Regions from separate parts of the Mesorhizobium sp. B2-5-3 genome, predicted to be linked through region 2. Evidence: riboswitches for the same ligand, from Rfam matches in the RefSeq annotation. Region 2 holds a riboswitch; the other holds the start of a gene.

Region 1 (7,309 bases), on a different contig from region 2:
CTGCTCGGCAACGAACCGTCGATGCCGCTCAAGGTGGTCAAGGGCAAGGCCTCGCTCGGCTTTATCCCGCTGGGCAAGATCAAGCCGGTCGACTAAGCATCCCCAATGGACAGACCGGCAAAACTCCTGAGCGTCGGCGCGCTGACGCTCGACACCATTCTTCGCGTCGAAGCGCTTCCCATCCATCAGGGCAAGTTCATGGCCGCCGATGGCGTCCAGATCGCTTCCGGCATGGCCACGAGTGCCGCCTGCGCCGCACGCCGGCTGGGCGCCGAAGTGTGGCTTTGGGCGAGCGCCGGCGATGATCAGGTCGGCGACCAGCTGATATCGGGCATCGAGGCGGAGGGCGTCGATTGCAGCCTCGTCCGTCGCGTCCCCGGAGCGTCCTCGGCGCTGGCCGCGATCCTTGTCGACGGCCATGGCGAGCGCATCATCGTGCCTTTCTACGATCAGCGCGCTCAGGCCGATCCCGACGGCTTGCCGGTCGCCGATCTCACGGCTTTCGATGCCGTGCTGGTCGATGTGCGCTGGCCGGGTGCGGCGGCGCTGGCGCTCAGCGCTGCGCGCGCTGCCCGCCGCCCTGGGATCCTCGATGCCGACACCGCGCCATTGGCAGTGCTGGAGCGGCTGTTGCCGCTCGCCTCGCACATCGTCGCCTCCGAACCGGCGGCGCGCATCGTCTGCGGCCAGGCGCTGGACCCGCAGGCCGCATGCGCCGACCTTGCGTCGCGCACCGACGCTTTCGTCGCGGTAACCGCCGGCGGGGCTGGAACCTGGTGGCATGACAGGCAGGCCGGTTGCGTACGCCACGTCGCTGCGCCAAAGGTCAAGGTGGTGGATACGCTGGCAGCCGGCGACGTCTTTCATGGCGCATTCGCAGCCGGATTGGCGCAAGCCATGCCGATCGAGCAGGCGCTACGCTTTGCCAGCGCGGCCGCAGCGCTCAAATGCCAGCGCTTCGGCGGCAGGCTGGGCGCGCCCGATCGTGCCGAGACACTGGCGATGATGGCGGCGACCTGGCCTGAAGGAGCCTAGTTTTTCGCCGGATGCTCGACCGCCTGGCGACCGAAATCCGGCACGTCGATGTCCTGGCCGGCCTCGATGATCGAGCGTCGCACGGCGCGGGTGCGGGTGAACAGGTCGAACAGCTTGTCGCCGTCGCCCCAGCGGATCGCCCGCTGCAGAAAAGCCAGATCCTCCGAGAACCGCGCCAGCATTTCCAGGATCGCGTCCTTGTTGTGCAGGCACACGTCCCGCCACATGGTCGGATCGGAGGCGGCGAGGCGCGTGAAGTCGCGGAAACCGGAAGCGGAATATTTGATGACTTCCATCTTGGTCACCGATTCCAGATCATCGGCGGTGCCGACGATGTTGTAGGCGATGATGTGCGGCAAATGCGAGACGATGGCCAGCGTCATGTCGTGATGCTGCGGATCCATCGTGTCGATGTTGGCGCCACAACGGCGCCAGAATTCGGAAAGCCTTTCCAGCGCGTCCGGATCCGTGTCCGGCAGCGGGGTGAAAATGCACCAGCGGTTGTCGAACAGATCGGCGAAACCGGCATCGGGCCCAGATTTCTCCGTGCCGGCCAGCGGATGGCCGGGAATGAAATGCACCCCACCGGGTATATGCGGCTGCATCTGTGCGATCACGGAAGCCTTGGTCGAGCCGACATCGGTGACGATGGCGCCCCTCTTCAGCGCCGGCGCGATCTCTTGCGCCACCGCGCCGGACGAGCCGACCGGCACCGAGACGATAACCAGGTCGGCATCGCGGACCGCTTCCTTGGCATCTATGGCGTAGGAGGAGCCCAGCCCAAGCTCTTGCGCCCGCGCCAGCGTCGCGGCGCTGCGCGTCGAGATGGCGACATGGCCGGCCAGGCCCTCGCGGCGGATGACGCGGGCCAGCGACGAGCCGATCAGGCCGATGCCGACCAGCGCGATCTTTTCGAACATCGGTGATGCCATGGCGTTTTAGCTTTTCAGGAATGTCGTGAGTGCCGCGACAACGCCGCGATTGGCCTCTTCGGTGCCGACCGTCATACGCAGTGCGTTGGGAAAGCCATAGCTCGAAACACGCCGCAGTATGTAGCCGCGCTGGGTGAGATAATCGTCCGCCGCCGCGGCCGAATGCTTGCCGTCGTCGGGAAAATGAATGAGGAGGAAATTGCCGACGCTCGGCGTCACCCGCAACCCGAGCCCGGTCATCTGTTCGCTCAGCCAGGCCAGCCAGGTCTCGTTATGCGCGACGCTGCGCTCGATATGGGCGCGGTCGCGGACGGCGGCGATGCCGGCCTCGATCGCCGTCGCATTGACGTTGAAGGGACCGCGTATGCGGTTGATCGCGTCGACGATGTGCATCGGCCCATACATCCATCCGATCCGCGCCCCGCCAAGTCCGATCTTGGAGAAGGTGCGGGTCATGACCACGTTCTGAGAGCTGCCCGCGAGCTCGATGCCGGCCTCATAGTCGTTGCGCCTGACATATTCGGCATAGGCGGCATCGAGCACCAGAAGCACGTTCTTCGGCAGGCCGGCATGCAGGCGGCGCACCTCCTCGAACGGCACGTAAGTGCCGGTTGGATTGTTGGGATTGGCGAGGAACACGATCTTCGTACGTGGCGTGACGGCCGCCAGGATCGCATCGATGTCGGCGCGCTCCTGGGTCTCCTTGACCGCGACAGGCGTCGCACCCGCCGACTGGACGTAGATCTTGTAGACCATGAAGGCGTGTTCGGTGAATATGGCCTCGTCGCCGGGCGCCAGATAAGTCTGCGCCAGCAGGCCGAGGATCTCGTCGGAGCCGTTGGAACAGATGATGTTCTGTGCGTTCAGACCATGCACCTCGGCGATTGCTTCGCGCAGGCGCCGGGCGGTGCCGTCGGGATAGACGTCGAGCTTGGCGGCGACTTCGCGCGCGGCCTCGATTGCCTTCGGCGAGGGGCCGAGCGGGTTCTCGTTCGACGACAGCTTGTGGACCTTGTCCACCCCGGCGGGGGCCGAGCTCTTGCCCGGCACATAGGCCTGGATGTCCATGATGCCCGCGCGCGGGGTTGGACGTGCCTTGTCCGGGGTCTGGCTCATATCGCAAAATCCGTCGAGAACGCTTCCGTCCTGGAAGCCGCTGCGGAAATACAAGCCATGGCCGGCAATGTCGAGAGGTGGCAGTGGTGCCAGCAGGCGGCATTGACGGCGAAGCAGGTGAGTTCTAGAAGGGCAGCGACAGTTCCGTGGTGATTTGGCCGGTCGGCTTGCAGCCACGTTAAACAATTCGCTAAAGGGCCGTTTGCGCGACGTAACCGGCTTTGCGAAGGCATTGCCGGTTTTTTATTGTCCGCGGCCGGCCGGACGAACGCGCCGGCGCGCGGAGATCGGCAGCGATTTCCGCAAAGGCAAGGTGCAGCAAGAGAGACGAGATGGCCGCTCAGCGCGCTGGCAGAACCAACAACGAGGCAGACCAACCGTCGAGCCCGGTCGTGCGCTTCGGCGCCGACAAGCCGCTCAAGCTCGACGCCGGCACGCTGCTGTCGCCGTTCCAGATCGCCTACCAGACCTACGGCACGCTGAACGACGCCCGTTCAAACGCCATTCTCGTATGCCACGCTTTGACCGGCGACCAGCATGTGGCTAGCACCAATCCAGTGACCGGCAAGCCGGGTTGGTGGGAAGTGCTGATCGGCCCCGGCAAGATCATCGACACCAACCGTTTCTTCGTCATCTGCTCAAACGTCATCGGCGGCTGCCTCGGTTCCACCGGCCCGGCATCCACCAATCCCGCCACCGGCAAGCCTTATGGGCTCGACCTTCCGGTCATCACCATCCGCGACATGGTGCGTGCCCAGCAGATGCTGATCGATCATTTCGGCATCGAAAAACTGTTTTGCGTGCTCGGCGGGTCGATGGGCGGCATGCAGGTGCTGCAATGGGCGTCGAGCTATCCGGAGCGTGTTTTCTCGGCGCTGCCGATCGCCACCGGCGCGCGGCATTCCTCGCAGAACATCGCTTTCCACGAGGTCGGCCGGCAGGCCGTGATGGCCGACCCCGAATGGCATGGCGGCAAGTATTTCGACCACGGCAAACGCCCGGAAAAGGGGCTCGCCGTGGCGCGCATGGCCGCCCACATCACCTACCTGTCGGAAGCAGCCTTGCACCGGAAGTTCGGCCGCAACCTGCAGGACCGCGAAGCGCTGACCTTCGGCTTCGACGCCGATTTCCAGATCGAGAGCTATCTGCGTCACCAGGGCATGACTTTCGTCGACCGCTTCGACGCCAATTCCTATCTCTATATGACGCGGTCCATGGACTATTTCGACCTCGCCGCCGACCACGGCGGCAGGCTGGCCGATGCTTTTGCCGGCACCAAGACCCGCTTCTGCCTGGTGTCGTTCACCTCGGATTGGCTGTTCCCGACCGAGGAGAGCCGCTCGATCGTCCATGCGCTGAATGCCGCCGGCGCGTCGGTGTCCTTCGTCGAGATCGAGACCGATCGCGGGCACGACGCCTTCCTGCTCGACGAGCCGGAACTGTTCGCCGCCATCAATGGCTTCATCGGCTCGGCCGCGCGAGCGAGAGGGCTCGGCGCATGACCCCGCAAAATTGCAGACCTGTCCATCAAGGGTCACGCACCACGACAAGGGGCAAGCCATGAGCGTCAACCGCGCCCAGCGCGTCGATCTCGAGGTGATCGCCGGTCTGATCCCGCCGCAATCGCGGGTGCTGGACGTCGGCTCCGGCGACGGCTCGCTGCTCGAGCTTTTGCAGGAAACCAAGCAGATCGACGGCCGCGGACTGGAGCTGTCGCAGCGCGGTGTCAACGAATGCGTGGCGCGCGGCCTTTCTGTCGTCCAGGGCGACGCCGACAAGGATCTTGAATTCTATCCCGACAAGGGTTTTGATTTCGTCGTCCTGTCGCAGACCTTGCAGGCGACCCGCAACCCGAAGCTCGTTCTCGACGAACTGCTCAGGATCGGCGAACACGCCATCGTTTCCTTCCCCAATTTCGGCCACTGGCGGGTGCGCCTGTCGCTGTTCGTCAAGGGCCGCATGCCGGTGACCAAGGACCTGCCCTATTCCTGGTACGACACGCCGAACATCCACTTCTGCACCATCCGCGACTTCGTCAATCTGTGCGAGGAGCTTGGCGCGACCGTGGAAAGGGCGACCGCGCTCGACGCCAACGGCCAGAAGATCGGCCTGTCGATGCCATGGTGGTTCTGGAACTTCTTCGGCCAGCAAGCGGTGTTCTTGTTGAAGCGATAAGGGCCATCCCGGAGGTGGCTATGACACCCCCTTTTCGGGCGAAGTCGAGCTGCAGGCTGATCTCTGCGACGAAGGTCATCAGCAGGTTGGGACGCATAGCCCGGCGAAGGCTCAGCGATCGAGCTCCGGGAAATACGGATCCGACAAGAACCGTCTGTCGCGTTCGCCTTGCAGGCAGTCGATCGGAGCCTCGGCTTCGGCGGGAATGATCCTGGTCTCGTTCTGAACGCCGCTCACTTCGAGGATCAACTTGCGCCGGATCGCCGTCGAGAATTCGGCGGCTGTATAAATCGGCAGCACGAAGGAGCCCGGCCCGCCGGTTACGCACTGGGCGTAATACCGGTCGAGATGGCTGAAGGTGGGCGATGGATTGATCAGGATCGGCAGGCCGTTGATGACGATGCCTCTGGCGTTTGCCGCATCCCGCGTGGCGGTGACGGGCAGCCCGATATTGTTTGGTCCGTCACCGGAAATATCGATGACGCTGCGTTCGCTTTCGAAAGTAGTGCGGTCGAAAAGCCCTGCGCCGAAGGCGAGCGCGCCGGAGATCGACGTGCCGCGGAAGCTGCGGAACGGGCGGGCTGCAATCTTGTCGGCAAAAGCGTTGGCGCTCTCGGCGCCGTCGATGATCTGCCAGCCGATGAGCGCGTCGTCGCGCACGGTGCCGGCCCATTCGAAATAGGTGAGCGCGATGCGACCGGCGTTCCCGGCGCGGACCGCCTTGATGAAGTCGGGATGACGCAGCGCCTCCACATAGCCGGCGCGCTGCAGGGCGAACTCCTTCTCGTCCATCGACAATGAGATATCGACCGCCAGCACCAATTCGACGTCAACGGCCAGGCTATCCGGCGCAGGCGCAGTCACGGCGGCCTCGGTGCAGGCCAGGCAGGCAAGCAGGCTGAGAGCATCAAGCATGGCCGGCTCAAGCTATGTTTCCGGTGCGATCTTCCCTCGCGATCACGGCGAAATAAAGCTGCCGCGTGGCGTGGCGCGGGCTGGTCCGAATAGATGCCGGAAGCGCTATGCCTTGCGGCGAGGAGCGGCCGGCGGCGGCTCGATTGCGCCTGCCCTTATGCGCGCGGGCTTCAGAGCCGGCACGCCGGACGCCTTCACGATGGTCAGTGCGCGCGGGAAGAATTGATTGTTGTGCTGGCCGCGGCCTATATTGAGGATCGTCGCCCCGGCCAGCCGCTTCTCCAGCATCGACAACACCCGCCGCAGTGTCGGTCCGTCGAAGGCATCGAGAGCCTCATCGATGATCACCCATTTCGGCTGCCGCAGCACGAGGCGGGCAAAGGCCAGCAGGCGCAGTTCGTCGTCGGCCAGTTCATGCTCCCAACGCGCGCTGCGGCCGAGCGACGACGACAGGTGTTCCAGGCCGATCTCGGCCAGCACGGCTGAGATATCGGCATCGCTTGCCGGCGCAACCCCGTCCACGCGGTCGAGCACTTCGCGCAGCGTGGCGGTTGGGAAGTAAGGCGTGCGCGGCACGAAGATGGGCGTCTCTCCCGCCGGCATGCCGATGCGCCCGCTCCCCCACGGCCATAGGCCGGCAATGGCGCGAAAGAACAGCGTCTTGCCCGCGCCAGGCTCGCCGGTGAGCATGACGCGTTCGCCGGCGTGGATCTCGACATGCTGGTCGGCGAGCCTCGTGCAGCCCTCCGGCGAGGCCACTTCGAGTTTCTCGAAGGTCAGCTTGCCGTTTGCATTCTCGCCGAATTCGATGCGCCTTTCCTGGCCGTGCAGCACATCGGTCTCATCCAGCGCAATGCGGAAATCGGCGACGCGCATCAGCGTCGCGCGCCAATCGGCGATGCTGCCGATATTGTTGATGAACCAACGCAATGAAGAATGGACCTGATTGAAGGCGCCGACTGCCATCATCAGTCCGCCGAAGCTGATATCGCCCGCGAAATAGACCGGCGAAGCGACCAGGATGGGAGCCACCACGGTGATCCAGCCATAGGTGTCCGTCACCCAGGCGAGATTGATCTGGGCGTTATAGATGCGTCGCATGGCGCCGAGCACGGTGCCCAGGTCGGTTTCCAGCC
Region 2 (7,309 bases):
CTGGTCGAAATCGCCAAGGCGCTGAGCAAGGAGGTCAAGCTCCTGATCCTCGACGAGCCGACGGCGTCGCTCAGCGAAAAGGACAGCCAGGCGCTGCTCGACCTTCTGCTCGAATTCAAGCGACAAGGCATGACCTCGATCCTGATCTCGCACAAGCTCAACGAGGTGAACCGGGTCGCCGACAAGGTGACCGTCATCCGCGACGGACGAACCATCGAGACGCTGTCCAGGAAGGACATCTCGGAAGACCGCATCATCACCTCGATGGTCGGCCGTTCGCTCGACGACCGCTATCCGCCGCGCGAGCCCGATATCGGCGAGGTCGTGTTCGAGGTGAAGAACTGGTCGGTCTATCACCCGCTCCATGCCGAGCGGCAGGTGATCAAGGGCATCGACATCAATGTGCGCAAGGGCGAGGTGGTCGGCATTGCCGGGCTGATGGGCGCCGGGCGAACCGAATTCGCCATGAGCCTGTTCGGCCGCTCCTATGGGCGCCGCATCACCGGCGAGGTGCTGCTCAAGGGCAAGCCGATCGACGTCTCCTCTGTGAGCAGGGCGGTCGAACACGGCATTGCCTATGTGACCGAGGATCGCAAGACCTACGGCCTCAATCTCATCGACCATATCAAGCACAACATTACGCTGGCCAATCTCGGCGGCGTGTCGCGCCACAGCGTGATCGACGATTTGCGCGAGCTTGCCGTCGCCAACGACTATCGCAAGCAGACCAACATCCGCGCCTCCAGCGTCTATCAGATGACCGGCAATCTTTCCGGCGGTAACCAGCAGAAGGTGGTGCTGTCGAAATGGCTGTTCGCCGACCCGGAAGTGCTGATCCTGGACGAGCCGACGCGCGGCATCGATGTCGGCGCCAAATATGAAATCTATACGATCATCGCGCGCCTTGCGGCCGAAGGTAAGGCGATCGTGGTCATCTCGTCGGAAATGCCAGAACTGCTCGGCATCACCGACCGCATCTATGTCATGAACGAAGGCCGCATCGTCGGCGAAATGCCCGCGGCGGACGCAAGCCAAGAAAGAATAATGCGCGCCATCGTTCGGGGAGAAGGAAAAGCAGCATGAGCACGGAAAGCGCCCCCGCCCCGCAAAGCAACGTCGCCGAAGATGTAGGGCAGCGTCCACGCATCGCCGTATCGGCGCTGGCGACGAACCTGCGCGAATACGGCCTGATCCTGGCGCTGATCGCCATCATGGTGTTCTTCCAGTTCACCACCTCGGGAACGCTGTTCAAGCCGGTGAACCTGAGCAATCTGGTGCAGCAGAACTCCTTCATCATCGTGATGGCGCTCGGCATGCTGCTGGTCATCGTATCGGGTCATATCGACCTCAGCGTGGGGTCCGTGGCCGGCTTCATCGGCGCGCTGGCGGCGATGATGATGGTGATCTGGCCTCTCGGCATATTCAGCAACCCGCTGGTGGTCTCCATCGTCTGCCTGATCGTGGGCGGCCTCATCGGCGCGGCGCAAGGCTACTGGATCGCCTATCACCGAATACCGAGCTTCATCGTGACGCTGGCCGGCATGCTGATCTTCCGCGGCATCTGCCAGGCGCTGCTCGGCGGCGGATCTTCGGTCGGGCCGCTGCCGCCCGAGTTCAAGGCACTCAGCTCCGGCTTCATTCCAGATGTCATCGGACCGCTGACGCTGATCCCGCCAACGGTGAATGCAGCCGGCAAGACGATTATGGGCAGCGGCCTGACGCTGCACATGACGACGATCGTGCTGGGCCTGATCGCCGTGCTGGCCTATGCCTATTTCGGGCTGCGGACGCGACGCAAACGCGAACGCCACGGCTATGAGGCCGAGCCGTTTACCCTGTTCGTCATCAAGACGCTGGTCGGCAGCGCGCTGGCGCTGTTCCTGGTCTACCAGTTCGCCAGCTATCGGGGCCTGCCGGTGGTGCTGCTCGTCATGGGCTTGCTGATCTCACTGTTCGTCTTCGTCACCAAGCGCATGACGATCGGCCGCCGCATCTATGCGATGGGCGGCAATGCCAAGGCCGCGCAGCTGTCGGGCATCAAGACCGAGCGGCTGACGCTTTACGTGTTCGTCAATATGGGCGTGCTGTCGGCGCTTGGCGGCCTGATCATCGCGGCGCGTCTCGGCCAGGCCGTGCCGGCGGCAGGCCTCGGCAGCGAGCTCGACGTCATCGCCGCGGTGTTCATCGGCGGCGCCTCGGCGATGGGCGGCGTCGGTCAGGTCATCGGCGCGGTGGTCGGCGGCTTTATCATGGGCGTGATGAACAACGGCATGTCGATCATGGGCGTCAATGTCGACTGGCAGCAAGTGGTCAAGGGCCTGGTGCTGCTCGGCGCCGTGATCTTCGACGTCTACAACAAGAACAAGGCCTGAACAGGTTTCAGGCGAGGCAAGCAGGAGACATACGGTCGCGGCGCTGCCGGCAATTCGCCGGCTTGAAGAAGTCCTTCAGGGACCGGGCTCGCGAGCGCAATCCGGACGAAGAGTTCAACCCGTGGCACGGCCAGTCCGAGCCGCGCAGGTCAGGGTTTGCCAGAAGGCAGCCATGCCAAGACATATGAGAGAGGACTGATCATGCTGATCTCGCAGATTCTCGACGACGCCGAGACCATCCGTGTCGTTGCCCGCACAGGCGGCAAGACCCGGATCATCAACGGCGCACGCAGCGTCTATTCGCTGGCGATGGAAGCCGCTCGTACCGGCGTCGGCCTTGCCGCGTTGATCGAACGCAAGGGGCTCGGCGAGACCGTCGATCTCGACGCCGCCTACAAGAAGGGGCGGCTGCTGTCGCCGATCAATCATCCCGATCCGGCGCATCTGCATCTGACCGGCACGGGGCTAACGCATCTCGGCTCGGCGGCGACGCGCGATTCCATGCACAAGAAGCTCAGCACCGACGGCGAGGAGCAGCTCACCGATTCCATGAAGATGTTCCGCATGGGGCTGGAAGGCGGCAAACCCGCGAAAGGCCAGATCGGGGTGCAGCCGGAATGGTTCTACAAGGGCAATGGCACGATGGCCGTGGCGCCGGGTGCCGCGCTCCTGTCGCCGGCCTTCGCCAAGGATGCCGGCGAGGAGCCCGAGGTTGCCGGCATCTATGTCATCGGCGACGACGGCGCGCCGTTCCGGGTCGGCTTCACGCTGTCCAACGAATTTTCCGATCATGTGACCGAACGCGTGAACTACCTCTTTCTCGCCCATTCCAAGCTGCGCAACGCTTCCTTCGGACCGGAGATCCTGGTCGGCGACCTGCCCGCCGACATCAGGGGCTCCTCACGCATCTGGCGCGACAGCAAGTTGATGTGGGAAAAGCCGTTCCTGTCGGGCGAAGCGAACATGTCGCACACCATCGCCAATCTCGAACACCACCATTTCAAATATTCGGCTTTCCGCCAGCCGGGCGACGTGCATGTGCACATGTTCGGCACCGCGACCCTGTCCTTCGCCGACGGCATCAAGACCGAGGCCGGCGACGTGTTCGAGATCGAGGCCGGCGATTTCGGCCTGCCGCTGCGCAATCCGCTCGAAATCGAACAGCCGGTGAAGGTGGCGGTGAAGGCGCTGTGAGATGAGCGTGATCTCCTCCCTGGTGGGAGGAGATCGGCAGCTTCCATCTCAATAAATATCGAAGTCGAAATACTTGTCCTGGATCTTCTTGTAGGTGCCGTCGGCGACGATGGCGTCAATGGCTGCGTTGAGCTTGTCGCGCAGCGCCGTATCCTCGAGACGCACGGCAATGCCGGCTTCGGTCTCGGTGCCCTTGACGTCACCGACCATCTTGCAGCAACCGTCGCTCGCCTTCTTCATCCAGTCCATCAGCACGAACTTGTCGGAAAGGACGGCGTCGAGGCGGCCGTTCTGGAGATCGGTGATTGCCTCTTCCTGGGTCGGATAGAGCTTCGCTTCGGCGCCGGCCTTGCCATAGACGTCCTGGGCGTAATTGGCCTGCGTGGTCGCCGCCTGGGCGCCGACCGTCTTGCCGGTGAGTGCCGCCGGTTCGGTCGAGGCGATGTCGCTGTCCTTCAGGGCGACGAGCGACAGCGGCGTCGTATAATATTTGTGGGTGAACGCGACCTGCTTCTTGCGCTCCTCGGTGATGCTCATCGAAGCGATGATGGCGTCGAACTTCTTGGCCTGCAGCGCCGGGATAATGCCGTCCCAGTCCTGGGTGACGATCTCGCATTCGACCTTCATCTGCGCGCACAAGGCGTTGGCGATGTCGATGTCGAAGCCCTCGACCTTGCCGTCGGGCGTGATGGTGTTGAACGGCGGATAGGCTCCCTCGGTGCCGATCTTGATTTTCTCCGCCGCATGCGCCGACAGGGCGCCGGCACCAAGCGTCAGCATGGCGGCGGCCGCCGCCGATATTATCCATTTCGAAATCTGCATTTTCATTCCCCTTGAGCGCCGCCACGTCGGCGGCCGGCGAGGCAGCCAAGCATGGCGAGCCGGCGCAGGCAAGTATCTTGCCTGACGGTGATGAGCGTTCAGGGCGCGGCGCGAAAGTGCTTGGACAGCTTCAGGCCCTGCGCCTGGTAGTTCGAGCCGAGCTCGGTGCCGTAAAGCGCCTGCGGCCGCTTCAGCATATGCTCGTAGACCAGCCGGCCGACGATCTGGCCATGATCGAGGATGAACGGCACCTCATGGCTGCGCACTTCGAGCACGGCGCGGCTGCCGGTGCCGCCGGCCGCCGAATGGCCGAAACCCGGATCGAAGAAGCCGGCATAGTGGACACGGAACTCGCCCACCAGCGGATCGAAGGGCGTCATTTCGGCCGCGTAGAGCGGCGGCACATGCACCGCTTCCTGGCTGACGAGGATGTAGAACTCGTCCGGATCGAGCACCAGCTCGCCGGCGCCGCTCTTGTGGATCGGCTCCCAGAAGTCGACGATCTCCTGCGCCGCGCGTTTGTCGACATCGACGAGGCCGGTATGGTGTTTGCCGCGATAGCCGACCAGCCCGTCACTGTCGCCGTTGAGATCGATCGACAATGCGATGCCGCCGCCGGAGATGTTCGGCGGTTCGGTGGCGACCAGCATTTCGGCCCGGTGCAATTGATGCAACTCTGCTTCCGAGAGCAGCGCATTGCCGGTGCGGAAGCGTATCTGCGAAAGGCGCGAGCCGGCGCGCACGACGATCGGGAAGGTGCGTGGGCTGACTTCGAGATAGAGCGGACCATGATAGCCGGCGGCGATCTTGTCGAACTCGTGGCCGCGATCGGTCATCACGCGGGTGAAGATGTCGAGCCGCCCGGTCGAGCTCTTGGGATTGGCGGACGCCGAAATTTCCGCCGGCAGCGCCAGGCTTTCGAGCAGGGGCACGATGTAGACGCAGCCGGTTTCCAGAACGGCGCCGTCGGCCAGGCTGATCTCGTGCAGCTTCAGCCGGTCGAGTTTTTCACTGACCTTGTGGTTGGGACCCGGCAGGAAGGACGCGCGCACCCGCCACGCCTTGTCGCCGAGCCTCAGATCGAGGCTGGCCGGCTGGATCTGGTCGGCGTCGAGCGCAAGCGACGACTTCAGCGCGCCGGACTGGAACAGCGCCGCAATGTCCTGATCGGGAAGAATTCCTGTCTGCCGCAAAGTCTGGCTCCGCTCTGCTGGTACAAGTCTCTTAATGAAGCCGGCAATTGACGCAAGCGTGGCGCGGGTCTAAAGGGTCGTTATCCCGTGGTGATTTGGCCGGTCGGCTTGCAGCCACGTTAAACAAGTCGCTAAAGGACCGTCGGGCCGCAAGGCCGCATGGACCGGTTGCGACTTTTTCGCGGCCGGTTTTTTTGTGTTTGGATAGGACGATGACGAGCAAGACGCGCAACTGGAAGCCTCAGACCGCACTCGTGCATGGCGGGACTCTGCGTTCCGGCTTCGGTGAAACTTCCGAGGCGATGTACCTGACCCAGGGCTATGTCTATGAAACGGCCCAAGCCGCCGAAGCCCGCTTCAAGGGCGAGGAACCGGGCTTCATCTATTCGCGCTACGCCAATCCGACCGTCGACATGTTCGAGAAGCGCATGTGCGCGCTCGAAGGCGCCGAGGACGCGCGCGCCACCGCGTCCGGCATGGCGGCGGTGACGGCAGCACTCCTGTGCAGCGTCAAGGCCGGCGATCATATCGTTGCGGCGCGCGCCCTGTTCGGCTCCTGCCGCTGGGTGGTCGAGACGCTGGCGCCGCGTTACGGCATCGAGGCGACGCTGGTCGACGGCACCGACATCGCCAATTGGGAAAAGGCGGTTCGGCCCAACACCAAGCTGTTTTTCCTGGAAAGCCCGACCAACCCGACGCTTGAGGTGGTGGACATCGCCGCCGTCGCTTCGCTTGCCAATTCGATCGGCGCGCGGCTGGTTGTGGACAATGTCTTCGCCACGCCGCTCCAGCAGAAGCCGTTGCAGCTCGGTGCGCATATCGTGGTCTACTCTGCGACCAAGCACATCGATGGCCAGGGCCGCTGTCTCGGCGGCGTCATCCTGTCGGACAAGAAGTGGATCGACGAGAACCTGCAGGATTATTTCCGCCATACGGGCCCCAGCCTGTCGCCGTTCAATGCCTGGACGCTGCTGAAGGGCCTGGAAACGCTGCCGCTGCGCGTGCACCAGCAGACGGAGAGCGCCGGCAAGATCGCCGATTTCCTGGCCGAGCAGCCGGAGATCGCCCGCGTCATCTATCCCGGCCGCGCCGACCATCCGCAGGCCGATATCGTGAAGAAGCAGATGTCGGGCGGCTCCACCCTGATCTGCTTTGACGTCAAGGGCGGCAAGCAGGGTGCCTTCGCCTTGCAGAACGCGCTCGACATCGTCCTGATCTCGAACAATCTCGGCGACGCCAAAAGCCTGATCACCCATCCGGCGACGACAACGCACAAGAACCTCAGCGACGAAGCGCGCGCCGAGCTCGGCATCGGACCCGGCACGCTCAGGCTGTCGGTCGGGCTGGAAGATACCGACGATTTGCTGGACGACATCGCGCAGGCGTTGAAGGCCCGATGAGGACTGGTGGCAGACCGAGGACTACAGGCCTGCCGCTTTGCGCAACGCTTCGTTCATGCGCGTCTGCCAGCCATCACCACCGGCCCTGAAACGGTCGACAACATCGGCGTCGAGGCGCAACTGTACCGCACGTTTGGGTCGCGCAAGCGGCGGTCGGCCAACTTTGCGGCGCGAAGCGGCATCGGTCGGCTGCGCATCCGGATCGGCCTCGGCGGCGGCAGTGATCGCAGCATCTTCCTCGTCGGTCCTCGCGCCAAGCGCCTTTCTGGCGAGCCCCAAAGCATCAGCGCGCGACTGCTTTGGGGGAGTAGCCTCGCGGCGCACGATC

The links. Region 2 has a riboswitch for S-adenosylmethionine ahead of FJ867_RS14495 (O-succinylhomoserine sulfhydrylase). Riboswitches for the same ligand answer to the same signal wherever they lie in the genome.
Region 1: linked by a shared signal. The riboswitch ahead of FJ867_RS07195 (homoserine O-acetyltransferase) and the one ahead of FJ867_RS14495 (O-succinylhomoserine sulfhydrylase) in region 2 are both predicted to bind S-adenosylmethionine.

Annotation. Positions count from the first base shown of each region.
Region 1 covers NZ_VFUS01000002.1:520,390-527,698, forward strand. Annotated here, with positions in the region: gene FJ867_RS07175 (DUF2125 domain-containing protein) at 1-96, shown strand, start outside; gene FJ867_RS07180 (sugar kinase) at 106-1,035, shown strand; gene FJ867_RS07185 (prephenate/arogenate dehydrogenase family protein) at 1,032-1,967, opposite strand; gene hisC (histidinol-phosphate transaminase) at 1,974-3,083, opposite strand; SAM riboswitch at 3,220-3,297, shown strand; gene FJ867_RS07195 (homoserine O-acetyltransferase) at 3,416-4,585, shown strand; gene metW (methionine biosynthesis protein MetW) at 4,644-5,258, shown strand; gene FJ867_RS07205 (DUF1194 domain-containing protein) at 5,370-6,173, opposite strand; gene FJ867_RS07210 (ABC transporter ATP-binding protein/permease) at 6,279-7,309, opposite strand, start outside.
Region 2 covers NZ_VFUS01000005.1:332,478-339,786, reverse strand. Annotated here, with positions in the region: gene mmsA (multiple monosaccharide ABC transporter ATP-binding protein) at 1-1,083, shown strand, start outside; gene mmsB (multiple monosaccharide ABC transporter permease) at 1,080-2,372, shown strand; gene araD1 (AraD1 family protein) at 2,574-3,566, shown strand; gene FJ867_RS14505 (ABC transporter substrate-binding protein) at 3,615-4,388, opposite strand; gene FJ867_RS14500 (2'-deoxycytidine 5'-triphosphate deaminase) at 4,487-5,581, opposite strand; SAM riboswitch at 5,659-5,736, shown strand; gene FJ867_RS14495 (O-succinylhomoserine sulfhydrylase) at 5,794-6,981, shown strand; gene FJ867_RS14490 (BrnA antitoxin family protein) at 7,003-7,309, opposite strand, start outside.